DNA from 4 places in the Paraburkholderia sp. Ac-20347 genome. Region 3 is predicted to be linked to each of the others. Evidence: predicted binding sites of a transcription regulator. Region 3 holds the regulator's gene; each other region holds the start of a gene.
The links. Region 3 encodes LexA, which represses DNA repair genes until DNA is damaged. Its sites were predicted from a motif close to ACTGTATNNNNATACAGT; they were not measured.

Region 1 (4,276 bases), on a different contig from region 3:
TCTGCCCCGTCATGCGGTTTTCGGCGCGCGCGAGCGCGAGCAGCTGCGTGACGAGCCGCGCGGCGTGCTCCGAACTCGTCGCGATCTGTTCGAGCGAGCGATGCACCTCGGCGGGCGCGTCGTGGCGCAGCGCGAGTTCGGCTTGCGTGCGCAGACCCGCGAGCGGCGTTTTCATCTGATGCGCGGCGTCGGCGATAAAGCGCTTTTGCAGCTGCATGTTCTGTTCGAGGCGCGTGAGCAGGTCGTTGAACGAGGTCACGAGCGGCTCGATTTCGGGCGGCGCGCGGCGCGCTTCGAGCGGCGAGAGATCGTCGGGGCGGCGCGTGCGCATGTTCGACTGCAGCGCGTGCAGCGGCGCGAGGCCGCGCGAGAGCCCGAACCAGACCAGCAGGATCGCGAGCGGCAGAATCACGAACTGCGGCAGGATCACGCCCTTGATGATGTCGTTGGCGAGCGCCCGGCGCTTGTCGAGCGTTTCGGCGACCTGAACCAGCACGGGCTGCCCACCGCTCAGATGCGTGGGCTCGACCGTCGTATAGGCGACGCGGATGTCGATGCCGTGCAGCGTGTCGTCGCGGAACTCGACGAGGCCCGGCGACGGGCGGTCGTCGTCGTGCGGCAGCGGCATGTCGCGGTCGCCGGCGACGAGTTCGCCGCGCGTGCCGAGCACCTGGTAATAGACGCTGTCGACGTTATCGGCGCGCAGGAAGTCGCGCGTGGAATCGGGCAGCGAGAGTTCGGCCACGCCGTTGACCGGATGGATCTGGCGCGCGAGCACGTAGGCGTCGGTTTCGAGCGCGCGGTCGAACGGCCCGTTGGCGATTGACTTCGCGACCAGATACGTCACCGCGATGCTCATCGGCCAGAGCAGCAGCAGCGGCGCGAGCATCCAGTCGAGAATCTCGCCGAACAGCGAGCGCGGACGCTTGTCGCCGGCGTCGGCGGATTCGGCTTCGTCGGGCGGGGCGAACGGATTGGCGTAGCGGGCGTCGCGCGCGGCGCTGTTGAGCGTGTCTTTGTTGGCGGCGGTCGTCCTGCGCGCCGGCGCGGCCGGCGGTGTGGCGCCGGTCGGCGCGGGGCGCGCGGGCCCGGCCATGATGGTGCGCGCTTACTTGTAGTAGTGGCTGGCGGGCATCGCGGGCGCTGCCGTCGATGCGCCTGCCGTACTGACCGCGCCGGCGTCCTTCGCGCCGTTCGCTTCCTTCTCGAGACAGTAGCCGAGGCCGCGCACGGTCACGATGCGCACACCGCCCGCTTCGAGCTTCTTGCGCAGGCGGTGCACGTAGACCTCGATCGCGTTGTTGCTGACTTCCTCGCCCCATTCGCACAGGTGATCGACGAGCTGTTCCTTCGAGACGAGCCGCCCGAGCCGTTGCAGCAGCACTTCGAGCACGCCGAGTTCGCGCGCCGACAGATCGAGCACCTGCTCGTTGATGCGCGCGACGCGCCCGACCTGATCGAAGGCGAGCGCGCCGTGGCGCACGACGGTCGGGCCGCCGCCCGCGCCGCGCCGCGTGAGTGCGCGCACGCGCGCTTCGAGCTCGTTGAGCGCGAAGGGCTTGGCCATGTAATCGTCGGCGCCGAGGTCGAGTCCTTTGACGCGTTCATCGACGCTGTCGGCGGCCGTGAGGATCAGGACGGGGAGGTTGGAATTGCGCGCGCGCAAACGGCGCAGCACTTCGAGGCCCGTCATTCTGGGCAGGCCGAGATCGAGAATCAGCAGGTCGAACGACTGCATCGACAAGGCCGTATCGGCGTCCACGCCGGTCGGCACGTGATCGACGGCATAGCCCGATTGGCGGAGTGATCGGACCAGACCATCCGCGAGTATGCTGTCGTCTTCGGCAATGAGAATTCGCATGATGCGCCTGCGTCGAGTCAGGCCTCGCCGCGCCTGTGCCCTGCCGCACGAGGGGCGGGCGGCGCGCGGCGGTCTCCTGGTCAATTTGCGGTTTGGGCTGGCGCGTACGAAAAAGCGTGTGAAAACGCGCTTGCCAAAACCACTGTTTTTTTATACAGTGTCTGCGTTCATGCGTGTGTGTGCAAAAGCACGCCCGCATCGTCACGAGACGCCGTTCATCATAGCAAAGGACGATTCATGGAAGATAGCAAGAAAGGCTCGGCTGGGCTGACTGCTGAAAAGGGCAAGGCGCTGGCTGCCGCGCTCGCGCAGATCGAAAAGCAGTTCGGCAAAGGGTCGATCATGCGACTCGGCGACGGCGATGCGGTCGAAAACATTCAGGTGGTGTCCACCGGCTCGCTCGGTCTCGACATCGCGCTCGGCGTCGGCGGCCTGCCGCGCGGCCGTGTGGTCGAAATCTACGGTCCGGAATCGTCGGGTAAGACCACGCTCACGCTGCAGGTGATCGCAGAGCTGCAAAAGCTCGGCGGCACGGCGGCGTTCATCGACGCGGAACACGCGCTCGACGTTCAGTACGCCGCGAAGCTCGGCGTGAACGTGCCGGAACTGCTCATCTCGCAGCCGGACACGGGCGAACAGGCGCTTGAAATCACCGACGCGCTGGTGCGCTCGGGCTCGATCGACATGATCGTCATCGACTCGGTCGCGGCACTCGTGCCGAAGGCTGAAATCGAAGGCGAAATGGGCGACTCGCTGCCGGGTCTGCAGGCGCGTCTGATGTCGCAGGCGCTGCGCAAGCTCACCGGCACGATCAAGAAGACGAACTGCATGGTGATCTTCATTAACCAGATTCGTATGAAGATCGGCGTGATGTTCGGCAATCCGGAAACCACCACCGGTGGTAACGCGCTGAAGTTCTACTCGTCGGTGCGTCTGGACATTCGTCGTATCGGTTCGATCAAGAAGAACGACGAAGTCATCGGCAGCGAAACGCGCGTGAAGGTCGTCAAGAACAAGGTCTCGCCGCCGTTCCGCGAAGCCGTGTTCGACATCCTCTACGGCGAAGGCATCTCGCGTCAGGGCGAAATCATCGACCTGGGCGTGCAGGCCAAGATCGTCGACAAGGCAGGTGCGTGGTACAGCTATAACGGCGAACGCATTGGTCAGGGCAAGGACAACGCACGCGAATTCCTGCGCGAAAACGCAGACATCGCCCGCGAGATTGAAAACCGCATCCGCGAATCGCTTGGCGTGAACGCCATGCCGGACGGTGTTGCCGACACCGGCGAAGTCGAAATCGCAGACGAAGAATAAGTTCTGAATCGGGCCCGGAAAGGGTGGCACGAGGTGGCACGACTGTGATGCGCAAGCGCGGGTTCGCCTCGGCGCCGTCTGAGGCCGCGAAGGCTTCGTCCTCGACTTCGAGCGAGGCGGAGCACCTGCGTGAAGCCAGCAGTGGTGCGCGGGGCGCGAATCGGCGCTCCCTTTCCGCTTCCGGGTCTGCTTCTGGGTCTGCGTCCGGATCCGCCCCCGATCATTCCGGGGAATTCGCCCGAGTTTCATCTGGTACTACCTCGCAAAGCCGCGACGCCCATTCGGGCGATCGCGGCTTTGTGCATTCCGAGCCTCAACTTTTGTCCCATTCCTCCACGCCCGATCTCGACGACGAAGGCGGCGCGGTGTTCGAAGTGCCGTTCGAGGCATTTTTCGACGCGCCCGTCGATGCCGGTAGCGCCATCGCTCCCTCGTCGCCATCGTCTGAACCGACTGCTGTGCGCCGCGCATCTGCACCTGAATCCTCATCTGACTCCCTATCGGATTCCGAAGCGCGCCGCGCACCGCGCGCGGCCAGGCAGTCGTTCGCTCGTCCCACCGCCCGCCGCGACGAAGTCGACGAGCGCGAATCGTTCGACGCGCACGACAGGGCGCGCGCGGTAGAAAAAGCGCTCGAAGACGGCGGCGACGGCTACGAGCGCACATCCACGATGCGCGCCGCACGCAAGGCCAACGCCGCCGCCAACAGTCGCCAGCGTCCCGAGCGCTCGCTCAAGGGCCGCGCGCTCGGCTACCTTTCGCGTCGCGAGTACAGCCGGGCGGAACTCTCGCGCAAGCTCATGGCGTACACCGAAAACGCCGATGAACTAGAGGCACTCCTCGACACGCTCGAGCGCGACGGCTGGCTCTCGGACGCGCGCTTCGCCGAAAGCGTCGTTTATCGCCGCGCCTCACGGGTCGGCGCGGGACGCATCGTCAGCGAACTCAAACGTCATGCGGTGGGCGAGGAACTCATCGAGGAAGTGAGCACGCAGTTGCGCGAGACGGAACTTGTGCGCGCCCGCGCCGTCTGGAAGAAGAAGTACGGCCAGTTGCCCGAGACGCCCGCCGAGCGCGCGCGTCAGGCGCGTTTTCTCGCTG
Region 2 (4,276 bases), on a different contig from region 3:
TTCAGCAGCACGCAATTTTCCAGGCGCCTGCGACCTACGAGCATACCCGGCGTTACCGAGCGCGCGGGAGCTCGTAAGCCTGAATATCGGGCGTCGGGCCTAAGCCACAGTTACGCCATGGCAACCGGAAAATTCAAAGATCTTATGCGCGGACTCGGGCGAACTCGCGCCAACGAGTGCCTTTACACATTCTGCGAGCGCCGCTGACGTGGTGACAGGGATAACCGGCAACTCACGGTCTGCAGCCGCGTTGATCTGGTGAAAGCCTTCGATCCATTTCAGTGAGGTTCCAGTCGGTGCCACAAGCGGCATTTCGAACAGGTTCTTCTCGAGGTAGCGAGAATGCAGATCGACCTTTGCTGCATTGAAATAGTAATGGTCGTTCGATTCCATTACGGCCTTCAGTTTCGCCGTATCGGCGATAACAATGACCTGTGTGTCATTTTCGCTAAAAGCGTGATCCAGGTGGCCGAGCGTCTTCGAAAACAGCGAGCATTTAATCATTGGCAGTCCCGTTGCTGGTGGTTGGTGGTGCGATCTTATTTAACATAAGCTAATTTATCGCATTTTCTAAAACGATTGCTAACGTTATCCATGCGGACTGGCGAGCTGGTCTAGCGCCTTCGACGCGTCCGCCATGATCGCATTGGGGTTCGCGAAGCTGATCGCGGCTCGCGTGACTATTGCCCCGACCGTCAAATGCTCAACTGCGCGAACCAGCGCGACAATGGCCGCGGGATCGCCCCAGACGCCGCGTTTCCTGGCACGCTCCTGAATGTCTGTGTCGTCGAGCATCTTCCGCTCCGTTAGCTGCTGGATCCTTCAACCAGCTTCGACCGCCAGGCGGACTTCCGCTGGCCGGGCACGTCAGGATGCCACAAGTCGCCCGTTTGTTATATTTATCCGACGAATAACCGGAGCGAGTATGAGTAGCAACGTTTACGACTACGGCATTCACAGGAATCTGTCTCCTTCGGAGCTATTTTTCCTCGTGTTTCTGGACGAGGCGTCGAAGCAGCTGGGCGTCGACGATCTGGTCGACGTGGCCGCGATCATCGTGGGCTGGCCGTTCCTGCCCACGCGCCGCAAGCCTGGTGGCACAACGAAAGGCACGTCGATCGCGTCCCGCGTCGCGCGCCGGCACCTCGACTTTGAAATCAAGGCCCGGATTCTGCCGACGCTGACGCTCAAAAGCGCGAGTAAGCTCAAGATCCTCTTCACCAATAATCTCGGCGTGTTTGTCGGTCGCGCGGTGCCAGTCGTGGGCGAGGTAATGCTCACGTACGATGCCGCGACCATCAGCTATAAAAGCGTCATTCACTACAACCGGCTGGTGAAGCCGGAGGACAAGGTATTTTGACAAGTGATCAGGAATTCGGCGCGGTCGAGGAGTTCGTGCGTGCGCGAACAGGCGTCGGCTCGCGCAGGCAGATCACCGCCGCGACCCGACTGGAGGACGACCTCGACCTGACCGGCGTGGAGGCCGAAGCGTTCATGGAGAAATTCTTCGACGTGTTCAGGGTTGAAGCTGGCGACTTCAGCTTCGATCGCTACTTCGTGAATGAAGGCTCGGGGCTCATTCTCTCGATCGTCACACGCCTTTCGCGGAAAAAGCGGGATGCACTGCATCGCGTGCCGATCACGGTGGGCATGCTCGCTGAAGCGGCCGCCGCCGGTCGCTGGGATTCGCTTGCTCTGGAGAGGTGATGCGGGAGCTTTCTGACGGTACGGCTACATCAAACCGCACGACGTGTGGGCGAAATCGGTCATGAGCCCGGTGACTATCCAGCTTGCGCCGGCGCTGAGCACGATCCCGGCGAGCGCCACTCCAATGCCGGGCCTTATGGGGGACCATTTCGCGATTGCGGCAACGCCCGCAACACAGGCGACCAGGATAAATGGTGATGCTACCGGCCATTCGGCGAATGCCTGGAAGACAATGACGGGTGGCATGAATACTGCCCAAAACAGCGCCCAGGTGCCGTCGCAGTATGCGATGCAGCCGCCGGCGATCGCGGCCAAAGCCATCGCGATGAGGGCCGCGCCGACGGCAAGAACACTCCATACACCTCCGCGCCGCCAGCTTACCGCGGCCGACGTGTTGGCGCGCACAGCCTTGTCGATAGGTTCGTTCATTTCTGGACGGCCTCACCAGTCACAGCCCAGAGCCCGACACCGGATTCCCGAAATTATCCAGCGACCAGCGGTCTCCCATGCGAGTGATCGAGGCACGCATTACGGTATGAGCGTTTGCTCCTGCGAAAGCCGAGCGCATCGTTGGTTGGCTTGCCTGTAGCTCTTGGTTCGTTGCCCATTCCGGAACGTCGGTGAGCTTGTAGGTGTAGTAGACGAACGTGCTAGAGGCGTCGAGGCCATCGACTTTCTTCACGTTGTCCCATCTGACAACCTTGTCCAGCGCGGCCTTCGCGAAACAGAACTGCCCGTTCTGGAGGATCGTCCTGCCTTTGTCCGAGATGTCAAACTCGTGCGCAGGCCTGTGCCTGTAGTCCGTCACGGATTTGGCGCTGAGTAAACCTGCTTTCACGAGCGCGCGCTGCTCATTCGCATAGTCGCTGTTATCGTCGTCGCCTACGGTGTCTGCGCCCGGGATGTACGAAAAGCACAGAACCCCGTGTTTCTGGAACGACGCGCTTATGGCAGTCGAAAAGTTTTCCTCATTCGCGTCTTTGGAAGAGGAGCAGGCAGTAGCGAGGAGAGAGCCGACAATCGCCGCCGCAATTGATTTCGTCGATTTTTTCATGCGGCAATCATAAGACGAAAAAGTCCGCAGATGAATAAGGGCCGCTTTGCAGCATGAACGGGTGCCGACTATACTACTGTATAAATATACAGTGATGAGGGCACTATGGGAGCGATGCAGCAGCTGCGAGTGGAAGATATACATCCGGAGCTGTGGAGGGCTTCACAGCTGGGTTCCATAGGCCATCGCACCGTGCCCAGCGGCCACGCTGCCCTTGACGCTGAACTGCCGGGCGGCGGCTGGCCGACGGGATCGTTGACCGAGTTGATGCAGCCGCAACCCGGCTGTGGCGAGCTTCGCCTGCTTCGGCCTGCGCTTTCGCGCGTTTCACTGCGCCCTGTGTTTGTCGTCCAGCCTCCGCACCGGCTGCAACCGGCTGCCTTGACGTGGTGGGGGCTTGATACGGCGAATGTGTGCCTCCTTAAACCGGGATCGACGGCCGACGCCCTGTGGGCGGTTGAACAGGTCCTGCGCTCCGGGACAGCCGGCGGGTTGTTGTTCTGGTCATCGCAGGTTCGGGCGGAAGCGCTCCGGCGTCTGCATCTGGCCGCACAGCGCGCGGACACCCTTTTCTTCCTGTTCCGGCCGATGGCCGCCGCCAGTGCGACATCTCCTGCTCCGCTACGGCTTGGACTGGAGCCGTCATCGGCTGGCGTGAACATCTCGTTTATCAAACGCCGCGGTCCGCATCGTGATGCCCCTGTTTTTGTGTCCCTGTCGCCCTCACCCATTCTCCTGAATCGAAATGCACCACTGGATCGGCGTCAGTCTGCCGCGCCTCCCCATCGAGAGTTTTTGCCCGACCTGGCACACGCCAGCGTCTGACCGTGGGGTCGTTGTGCTGGAGAAAGGTCGGGTGCTCGATGCAGACGTTTCCGCGCGCGCGCATGGCGTTGTTGGCGGCATGCGCCGCGGCGGCGTACTTACGCTCGCGCCGGACGCGACGATCCACGATCGCGATACTGTGCGCGAGAACGAAACCGTTCTTGGCGTGGCGGCCGCCCTGCTCCAGTTCACGCCCCTCGTTGTGATCGCAGAGGAAAACGTGGTGCTGGCCGACGTGTCAGCAAGCCTGCGCCTGTTCGGCGGCCTGCGGGCGTTGAGGCGATCCATTCGTCGCGTCATCGCAGATTTCGGTGTGACGAGCGCGATGGCCATCGCAGCGACCGCACAGGCCGCGTGGCTGTTCGCGCGCACGTGTGGCGGCGTCGCGTTGAGCGATCGCGCACGCAGCCGCGCGCTCGCACGCGTGCCGGTGAACGCCCTGCCGGCTGCACGCCGCTACGCGGACTGGTTCGACGGACTTGGATGCACAACGATGGCGGATGTGATGCGGCTGCCGCGCGCGGGCCTGAAAAAGCGGTGCGGGACGGCCCTTCTCGACGCGCTTGACCGCGCGACGGGGGTGGCGCCCGAGGCGCACGAGTGGCTCGTCATGCCGCCTACCTGTTGATTTGCAGTAGAAACTGACCCACTTTTTGCATCTAAAACTGACCCACCCTCGTGGCGCAGAAT
Region 3 (4,276 bases):
AGCGCGGGCCTGTTGACCGACGTGGCGTGCGGCCGCTTCGAGGAAACGGCGCGCGAGATTCTGCAGGAAGGCGTCGACTGGCTCACCGAGCGCGGCGTGCGCGCACAGGGGCACTTCGCGTTCGGTCATCCGATCGACGAAATCGCGAATCTCGCCAACGAACTGCAGGCCGATCTCGTGGTGGTGGGGCATCGCTGCCGCACGGGGCTGTCGCGCTGGTGGATGGGCGCGGGCAATACGCCGCTGCTCGATCGGGTGTCGTGCAGCATTCTCGTGGCGTGTTCGTCGCCTGCTGAAGACAAGCAGCAGCAAGCGGCCGCGTAGGGCGCGTGCGCGGGGCTGGCGAGCGCTAAACGTATCGCCGGCCCGCCGCGCGGTGATCGCCGCCTTGACGCAGGCGATCAGCCATTCGCACCCGATCAGTTCGGCGTATTTGCGCCGCTTCCCGAATCGGGTTCGTTCAATTCCACCGCCGCGAGCTTCCACGAGAACAGGCCGTGCCGCTGCAGGATGGCGGCATAGCGTTCGCTGTGCGCGCTGCGCTGCCATGTGACCGCGAACTCATTGATGCTGCGATAACCCGCCGTGGCTTGCGAGTGCGGTTGTGCTTGAGCGGGCTCGACCGGTGCGTTGGGGTTGGCGGGCGTTTCGGCTGACGCGCCACCCGGCGGCGCGGATTGCTGCGCGTTTTCTGCGGGCGGAGCCGGCGGCGGCGCGGCGGGCTGTTCGCCGGGCTTGCCGGTGGGCGGCATCCCGTTGAGCAGCGCGGCCACGCCTTCGGGCGTGGCGTAGGCGTCGACGAGCGGGCCAATCAGCGCCGAGCCGATCACCGCGCCGAACAGCAGCAGCGGATTGCTGCTGTGCTCGGCCTGAATGCGCCGTTGCAGCATTTCCCCGGCCTGTTGCTTGAGACTCGCGCGCAACGCGGGGTAATCGACGTATTCGCTCAGCGTGGCCGCGTCGCGTGCGTCGGCGGCCTGCTTGAGATGATTCAGCGCGATATACGGCGAGGCGTAGCCGTAACCGAGCGCGGTCACCACGGCCACCGCCGCAACGGCGATGGCGACGGGTTTCTTCCAGTTCGAGGACTTGCCGGCGTGAGCGCGAGAGAGGTTGGGTGTATCGGTATCGGTCATCGGAGAGCAGGCGCGCCGCACGAGCAGCGCAAGGGTTCAAATAGCGGTTGAGTCGGAGCGGTTGAGTCGGCGATTCAATCACAGTGTTGACCACACGTGCGCCAAAACGATCCCTACACCCGCAAGAACCTCCACCGACACGCTATTTCCCACCTTCCGATTTCACACCTTACTTCGCGAGCGCCGCCGCCAGATCGCTTTGCTGCTCGGCAATGCAGCGGTCGATGGCGCGGCACACCGCGTCCATCGTGCCGACCATGATGAGACGCGACTGACCGTGATACACGCGCACCGGCGCGCGGCGGTCCGGCTGTTCCGTATTCAGCGTGCTGTTCAGCGACACGCGAGCGAAGGCCGGCTGCGCCGAGGGCAGCGGCGGCAGTTCCGGCGTTTCCAGCTTCTCGAAAAGCGAGCCATTGAGTGCGGCGGCTGAGGCGCGCGCTTCACGCATTGCGCACGAGGCGATTCCGCGCAGATGGCGCAGACGGCCGAATTGACGGAAGGGCAACAGGCGGGCAAGGCGTTCCATGACTCTCTCCAGAGAAGTGCGCCACGAGGCGCAAAACCAGCGCTGACAGGCGCGGATGGATTCTTAGAATTCGGTGGGCCGGATCAGACCGACGGCAATGCCTTCGAGCGCGAAGTCGGCGCTGCCGGCCTGCACGAAGATGTTGTCGTAGTCGGGGTTCTCCGCGATCAGTTCAATGCCGTTGGGCTGGCGCTTCAGACGCTTCACGGTGACGTCGTCGCCCAGACGCGCCACGATGATCTGGCCGTCTTTCGCTTCGGCCTTCTTCTGCACGGCGAGCAGGTCGCCGTCGAGGATGCCGGCGTCGCGCATCGACAGCCCGCGCACCTTCAACAAATAGTCGGGGCGGCTGGAGAACAGCGCCGGGTCGCAGGCGTAGTTCTGCGAGATATGTTCCTGCGCGAGGATCGGGCTGCCTGCCGCGACGCGGCCGACCAGCGGCAGCGAGAGCTGCATGATGCTGGCGTGCGGCAGCGTGAACTGGTGCGGCAGGTCGTCGGGGCCGGGCATCAGACGGATGCCGCGCGAGGCGCCCGCCGCAAGCTCGATCACACCTTTGCGGGCCAGCGCACGCAGATGTTCTTCCGCCGAGTTGGCCGAGCTGAAGCCCAGTTCGGCGGCGATCTCGGCGCGCGTGGGCGGAAAGCCGGTGCGCTCGATCGCGCGGCGGATCAGATCGAAAACCTGCTGCTGTCGTGCGGTGAGTTTGGTCATGTCGACACTGTATGTTTGAACAGGTAACTGTATTTTTATACAGTATTCGCCGCTTTTCAAGTGTTACTTGAACTTTGTCGTTTGGGTGCCGCCACAGCAGCGTTTCCCGGCGATCTGACGGACGAAAACACGCTCCAACGTCCGATTCCTCCGCCCTTACCACTTTTGCGTATTAAAGAATGAAAAAACATCATTTTTAATAATGTAAGCAGATCGCTAGACTGGCCTCCATCGATCGCTGCACCACACGACAAAACGGAGAAAGTGGATGAATCAAGGCAATACGGGGCGCGCAGGCTGGCTGACTTCGCTGGCTGCAAAACTGGTCATCGGCATCGCACCGCTCGTCGGGATGGTGGCGATGGCGCCGGCTGCGCACGCGGATACCTCGCTGCTGAACGTGTCGTACGACCCGACGCGCGAGCTGTATCAGGAGATCAACGAAGCCTTCATCAAGCAGTGGAAGGCGAAGACGGGCGAAACGCTCACCATCAAGCAGTCGCACGGCGGCTCGGGCGCACAGGCGCGCTCGGTGCTCGACGGCCTGCAGGCGGACGTGGTGACGCTGGCGCTGGCCTGGGACATCGACGCGCTCGCCAACAAGGGCATCGTCGCGAAGGACTGGCAAAAGCGCCTGCCCGACAACGCCTCGCCGTACACGTCGACCATCGTGTTCCTGGTGCGCAAGGGCAATCCCAAGCACATCAAGGACTGGGACGATCTGACGAAGCCGGGCGTGTCGATCGTCACGCCGAATCCGAAGACCTCGGGCGGCGCGCGCTGGAACTACCTCGCGGCCTGGGCGTACGCCGAACATCAGCCGGGCGGCAACGACCAGAAGGCCAAGGAGTTCGTGACGAAGCTCTACAAGAATGCGGGCGTGCTCGATTCGGGCGCGCGCGGCGCGACCACGAGCTTCGTGCAGCGCGGGATCGGCGACGTGCTGATCGCCTGGGAAAACGAGGCCTTCCTGTCGCTGAAGGAATTCGGTCCGGACAAGTTCGAGATCGTGGTGCCGTCGGTGAGCATTCTGGCCGAGCCGCCGGTTGCCGTGGTCGACAAGGTCGTCGACAAGAAGGGCACGCGCAAGCAGGCCGAGGCGTATCTGCAGTTCCTCTATAGCGAGGAAGGTCAGGAGATCGCCGCGAAGAACTTCTACCGTCCGCGTTCGGACAAGGTGCCGGCGGCGCTGACGGCGAAGTTCCCGAAGCTGAAGCTCTACACGGTGGACGACACCTTCGGCGGCTGGGCCAACGCACAGAAGACGCATTTCGCGGATGGCGGCGTGTTCGACTCGATCTACCAGCCGCAATAAGCGAAGTCGCGGTTGTGCAGTAGCAGTATCGACGTAACGATAAAAACAAGGCGCGCCCAAAGAGGCGCGCCTTTCGGCGCAACAGACGCGCAACCCATGTGAAGAGATCCAGCATGACGACGTTCCGATTACGCAAGCCAGGCGCGCTGCCGGGATTCGGCGTGACGCTCGGCATCACCGTGGCTTATCTGAGCCTCGTGGTGCTGATTCCGCTCGCGGCCACCTTTCTCAAGACCGCCACGCTCGACTGGGCGCAGTTCGTGCGCGCCGTGTGGTCGCCGCGCGTGATCGCGTCGTACCGCCTGACGTTTACCGCCGCGCTCGGCGGCGCGCTCATCAACGCGGTGTTCGGCTTTCTGCTCGCGTGGGTGCTGGTGCGCTACACGTTCCCGTTCAAGCGCGTGATCGACGCGCTCGTCGATTTGCCGTTCGCGCTGCCGACGTCCGTGGCGGGCATTTCGCTCGCGGCCGTGTATGCGGGCAACGGCTGGATCGGCCAGTATTTGCAGCCGCTCGGACTCAAGATCGCCTTCACGCCGCTCGGCGTGCTGGTCGCGCTGACGTTCATCGGTCTGCCGTTCG
Region 4 (4,276 bases), on a different contig from region 3:
ATGCGCTGCGCAAGTCGGCGGCGCTCGCGTGTTCGGTGAGCGCGGTTTCGCGGCCCGAGGTGATGTCGTAGTAGACGAGCGCGAGTTCGATCGTGTCGAGCGCCAGCTTTTCGCACATCAGCGCGCCATAGACGCGCAGTTGCGCCCAGTGCAGCGCGCGCTGGTTTTCGCGCATGGCGTCGAGATCGCCGCGATAGGTCTTGAACTCTTCGAGTCGGCGTTGCGCGGGATCGTAGCCGTCGGCGCGGCCGCGCACGGTCAGCGTGCCGACGGTGCCGGTGAGCGCGATTTCGGTTTCGTAGCCGGACGGGCGGCGCGCGGCGATGGCGGCGTGTCCGGCGCGGCCTTCGCTCGCGTCGGGCGAAGGCGTGAAGCGCAGGTCGAGGTCGCCGCGCTTCGCGGTGAATTCGCAGAGCGTGCGCACGGCGACGGTGTAGCTCATCGCGTCGTTTCCGGATGGGACGCGAGCGTGCCGCTATCGCTTTCTTCGTGCTCGTCGCTTTGTTCTCTATCTTCGCTGGCCCAGCGCGCCTGCAGCACCGTGACGGGCATGCCGTGCGACGCGCAATAGGCGAGCCAGCGGCGCTGGTTGTCCTGCAGGCGATCGCCGGGACCTTTCACCTCGATCAGCTCGTAGCGGCGCTCGCGCGGCCAGAAGCGCACGAGGTCGGGCAGACCCGAGCGGTTGGCGGCGGGTTCGCGCAACAGACGCTCGAACCACAGACGCAGATGTGCGGCCGGAAAGCAGTCGAGTGCGAGCGTGAGCAGCGTGTCGTCGAGCGCGGGCCACGCGACGTAGGGCGACTGGATGCCGTATTTCTCGCCGAAGCGGGCGAGGATGGTCTCGCGGTAGCGGCCGTCGTCGAGTTCGGCGAGGCAGGCCGCGAAGCGCTCGGCGCGGCGCGCGACGAAGTCGGCGGCATGCAGGTCGGCGGGGCCGCGCTGGAACGGGTGGAAGAACGCGCCCGGTAGCGGCGCGAACAGCGCGGGCCAGCAGAGCAGGCCGAACAGGCTGTTGATCAGCGTGTTCTCGACGTAGAACACGGGCGCGTCGTCGGTGCTGAGCGCGAGTCGCGATGCTTCTTCCACGCGCAGATCCGCCCACGCGGCGGGCAAGGTCAGCGAGAGAGTCGCGTGCGTGGGCGCGTCGTGGTCCGGTTGGCTTGCGTGTTTTTTTGCGCGTGTGCGCAGCAGGCGTCCGAGCGTGCGCGCCGCGCGTTGCGCCTCTTCCTCGTTCGCCGGCGCGGCGGCAATCGTCTGGGCGAGCGCCACGGCTTCGTCGCGGCGCGCGAGTTGTTCGAGCACGCGCACGCGACGGTAACGCGACTCCGGATGCGCGCTCTCCACGTAGGCGCGCCACGCGAGCTCGGCTTCGCTGGCGCGCTCGGCGGCGAGCCCCACGGCGTGGCGCAGACGGTCGTGACGCGCGCGCAGCCACGCATTGCCGTGCGTGCGCGGCGCGAGGGCGTCGAGCGTATCGAGCGCGCACGCGAGGCCCGCGACAGGGTCGTCGGCGAGATCGAGCGCTTCGCGGCAGTCGCGCAGGGCGAGATACGCGTCGATGTCGGCGCGCTGCTGGAACGCGCGCGACGCCGCGTCGAGCGGCACCTGCTCGTAACGGTAGACGCCCAGATCGGCGAGCACGAACTCGGTCCAGTCCTGGCGCAGATTGCCGAAGAACATCAGGCGCAGACGCTCGCACAGCGGCGCGGCGTTGAAGCGGAAAACGGCGTCGGCGGAGGCGGGGAACCACGCGGCCCATTCGCGTGCGTCGGGCGCGAGCGTTTCGAGCGCGGCAAGCGTGGCGGCGCGCGTGGCGCTGCGTTTGTCGAGCGCCTGGAGCGCTTGCAAGGCGGCTGTGTGCGAGGGCGCGTCGGCGGTGTCGGTTGCATCGGCTTCATCGACGACTTGCGCAAGATGCGCAGCCAGCGCCTGCAATTCCGCCTTCGTGACGATCGCCGCGAGCGCATCGAAAGCGAGCACGGGCGCGCCGTCGAGCCAGCCGCCCGCGACCAGTAGCGCAGCCGCCGCGCGCGGGCAGCCGATTTCGGCGTAATCGAGCTTGCTGGCGCGGAAATCCGGCCCCTTGCGCATCAGCATGCGGACGAACAGCGCACGCGAGGCGCGCGGCAGGGCGACGAAATCGCGCAGGAAGCGGCGTTCCCCGTCGTCGAAGAGGTCGGCGCAGCGCGCGTCGAGCCAGCCGAGCGCACGCTCGAAGTTCGCGAGGTAATAGAACGGATCGGGGGAGTCGGGAAGCACGCGCGGCACTGTACGGATATACAGCAGCGATGATAGCAGGCCCGCGCCGCCGCGCATCGCTTCGACGGAGGGCGCGGCCTACCGTAGGCTACAATTGCCGCAGCCTGAAAACCGAACCGCGCTTCGAGCGCATGAAAGAGCGATGAATAAACGGAATGTCAGCCTCGTCGGCCTTGCGGCCGGCGTTACCCTGCTCGCGGGATGCGTCGCGCAGTACCAGAATCCGGGCGCCTGCGAGCAGGAGATGCGCACGCGGCTGACCCAGACGTCGCTGGGTGAACTCTCCGTCACGCATACCGCCGTGGCGTATCGCGGCGAACGCGTGGTGATCGAAGGGCATCTCGAACGCGGTGCGTTGCCGGCGTCGGAGGCGGTCGCTGCGTCGGCGGCTGTGGCGGCGAGCGGGGCGCATGCGGCTACGGGTGCTTCGAGTGCGGCGGTGGCGTCGGCGGCTTCGGCCGCGTCGGGCGCTTCGTCGACGCATGCGGCGGAAGCCAAGCCGTCCACGCCCGTCGAGCTGATCGCGCGGAAACTCGGCCTGCACAAGACGCCGCCCACGGCCACCGCCGCCGAGTGCACCTACGATCACACCGGCAGCCTCACGTCGTTCCACTGGCTCGCGCCGGCCGCGCTCGTGAAGACCACGCCGGCTTCCGACGCCAGCGCGCAAGACTAAGCACGTTTTCGTCCATCATGACGAGGCGCGCCGCGCGCGCCTCGCTCCGTTTCCCCCGTCATCAGAACGCGAAATACGGTCCCGCGCCCACCGGCGTCGCCTGGGCCTCGATCGCCGTATAGACGCGCTTGCCGAAGAAAAACGGCAGACCCCATCCGAACGCATTGCCGTTGTAGCCCGCCAGATTCGCGAACGCCCAGTTGCCGCTCGCGAAGAGCGTCTGCGCGCTGTCGATCGAAAGCGCGGCGGGCGCGCCGGTGCCGTCGATGCCCTTGATCGTCGCGCTGAGACTTTGCGGCGACGACGGGCAGTACCAGACGCCGCAGCGCGTGAGCGTCGCGTTGGCGAAGAAGAGCCCGTTCGAGCCGCTGTCCAGATAGCTTTGCGCGTAGACGCTGCCGTCCGATGTCGTGGTCGAGACGAAGCCGGTCACCGTGTTCGCGCGTAGCACCGTCGCGCCGCCGAGCGCGTTGTTCGACTGCGAGCCGATGCCGAAGATCAGCGATCCGGACACGCTTGATGCGCCGGTCGCGGCCACGGCGGGCAGGTCGAGCACGACGCCGTTGTTGTCGGTGGCGAAAGCGGCGACGGGGTTGCGCACCTGCTGCGCGAGCGGCTGCGCGCTGGCCGCGCAAGTGCCCGACGCGCACGCGTAGTACCACGATCCCGACGCCTGATTGACGCACGACGCGCCGCAGTCGGCATCGAACGGACCGACGCCGAGGATGCCGTTCGCGCGCAGCGTCGCGGGCGTCAACATCGCGAGGCCGCGGCCCTGGCAGGCGCTCGGTGTTGCGGGGACGGCTGCGTCGGCGATCACCTGGATCGGCAGCGCGGACGCCACTTCGCCCGCGAGCCGCACGTCGGCGCTGCGCACGGCGCCCCAGGTATAGCCGCTGCCGAAGCCCGCGCATTCGCCCGCGATGGCCTGGCCGCTGCCCGCCGACACCGCAGGCAGATTCAGTCCGGCGGGCAGCGCGGATGCGAGCAGCCGCAGGCCTTGCGAACCAGTATCCACCTGCACGTTGCCGATGGTCGCGCAGGTGCTGGTGCCCGGCACGCAGACGGTCACGGTCGTGGTGAGCATGTTGCGCGTCGAGCTGGGCGTGGCCGCGACGCTCACGGGATGCACGTTGGGCGTGCTCGAAGGCGGCACGCTCGTGTTGCTCGTATTGCTCGTGTTCGGTGCGGGCGTGGCCGCGGGTTGGACGGCGGTGGGCGCGGCGCTCGCGCTGGGGGCGGGCGGACTGCCCGCGCTGTTGCCTCCTCCATCGCCGCCTCCGCCGCCGCACGCGGTCAGCGTGACGCTCATGACGAGCCCAACGACGCTCGCGCAAG

Region 1: recA (recombinase RecA) is a predicted target of LexA. The motif match lies at 2,003-2,020, and genes of this name have one in related genera.
Region 2: imuA (translesion DNA synthesis-associated protein ImuA) is a predicted target of LexA. The motif match lies at 2,837-2,854, and genes of this name have one in related genera.
Region 4: G3N97_RS13455 (VRR-NUC domain-containing protein) is a predicted target of LexA. The motif match lies at 2,270-2,287, and genes of this name have one in related genera.

Annotation. Positions count from the first base shown of each region.
Region 1 is NZ_JAAGPN010000180.1:7,346-11,621, forward strand. Features, by position in the region: gene G3N97_RS27010 (sensor histidine kinase) at 1-1,096, opposite strand, end outside; gene G3N97_RS27015 (response regulator transcription factor) at 1,109-1,861, opposite strand; gene recA (recombinase RecA) at 2,099-3,175, shown strand; gene recX (recombination regulator RecX) at 3,220-4,276, shown strand, end outside.
Region 2 is NZ_JAAGPN010000241.1:8,034-12,309, forward strand. Features, by position in the region: gene G3N97_RS30675 (hypothetical protein) at 100-504, opposite strand; gene G3N97_RS30680 (hypothetical protein) at 589-795, opposite strand; gene G3N97_RS30685 (STM2901 family protein) at 926-1,360, shown strand; gene G3N97_RS30690 (DUF1493 family protein) at 1,357-1,707, shown strand; gene G3N97_RS30695 (hypothetical protein) at 1,732-2,136, opposite strand; gene G3N97_RS30700 (hypothetical protein) at 2,156-2,761, opposite strand; gene imuA (translesion DNA synthesis-associated protein ImuA) at 2,876-3,586, shown strand; gene G3N97_RS30710 (DNA polymerase Y family protein) at 3,507-4,214, shown strand.
Region 3 is NZ_JAAGPN010000106.1:20,324-24,599, reverse strand. Features, by position in the region: gene G3N97_RS20300 (universal stress protein) at 1-324, shown strand, start outside; gene G3N97_RS20295 (DUF2939 domain-containing protein) at 420-1,136, opposite strand; gene G3N97_RS20290 (hypothetical protein) at 1,306-1,665, opposite strand; gene lexA (transcriptional repressor LexA) at 1,729-2,379, opposite strand; gene G3N97_RS20280 (sulfate ABC transporter substrate-binding protein) at 2,648-3,694, shown strand; gene cysT (sulfate ABC transporter permease subunit CysT) at 3,808-4,276, shown strand, end outside.
Region 4 is NZ_JAAGPN010000056.1:229-4,504, reverse strand. Features, by position in the region: gene G3N97_RS13460 (ATP-dependent DNA helicase) at 1-442, opposite strand, end outside; gene G3N97_RS13455 (VRR-NUC domain-containing protein) at 439-2,262, opposite strand; gene G3N97_RS39970 (hypothetical protein) at 2,405-2,938, shown strand; gene G3N97_RS13445 (DUF3443 domain-containing protein) at 3,000-4,250, opposite strand.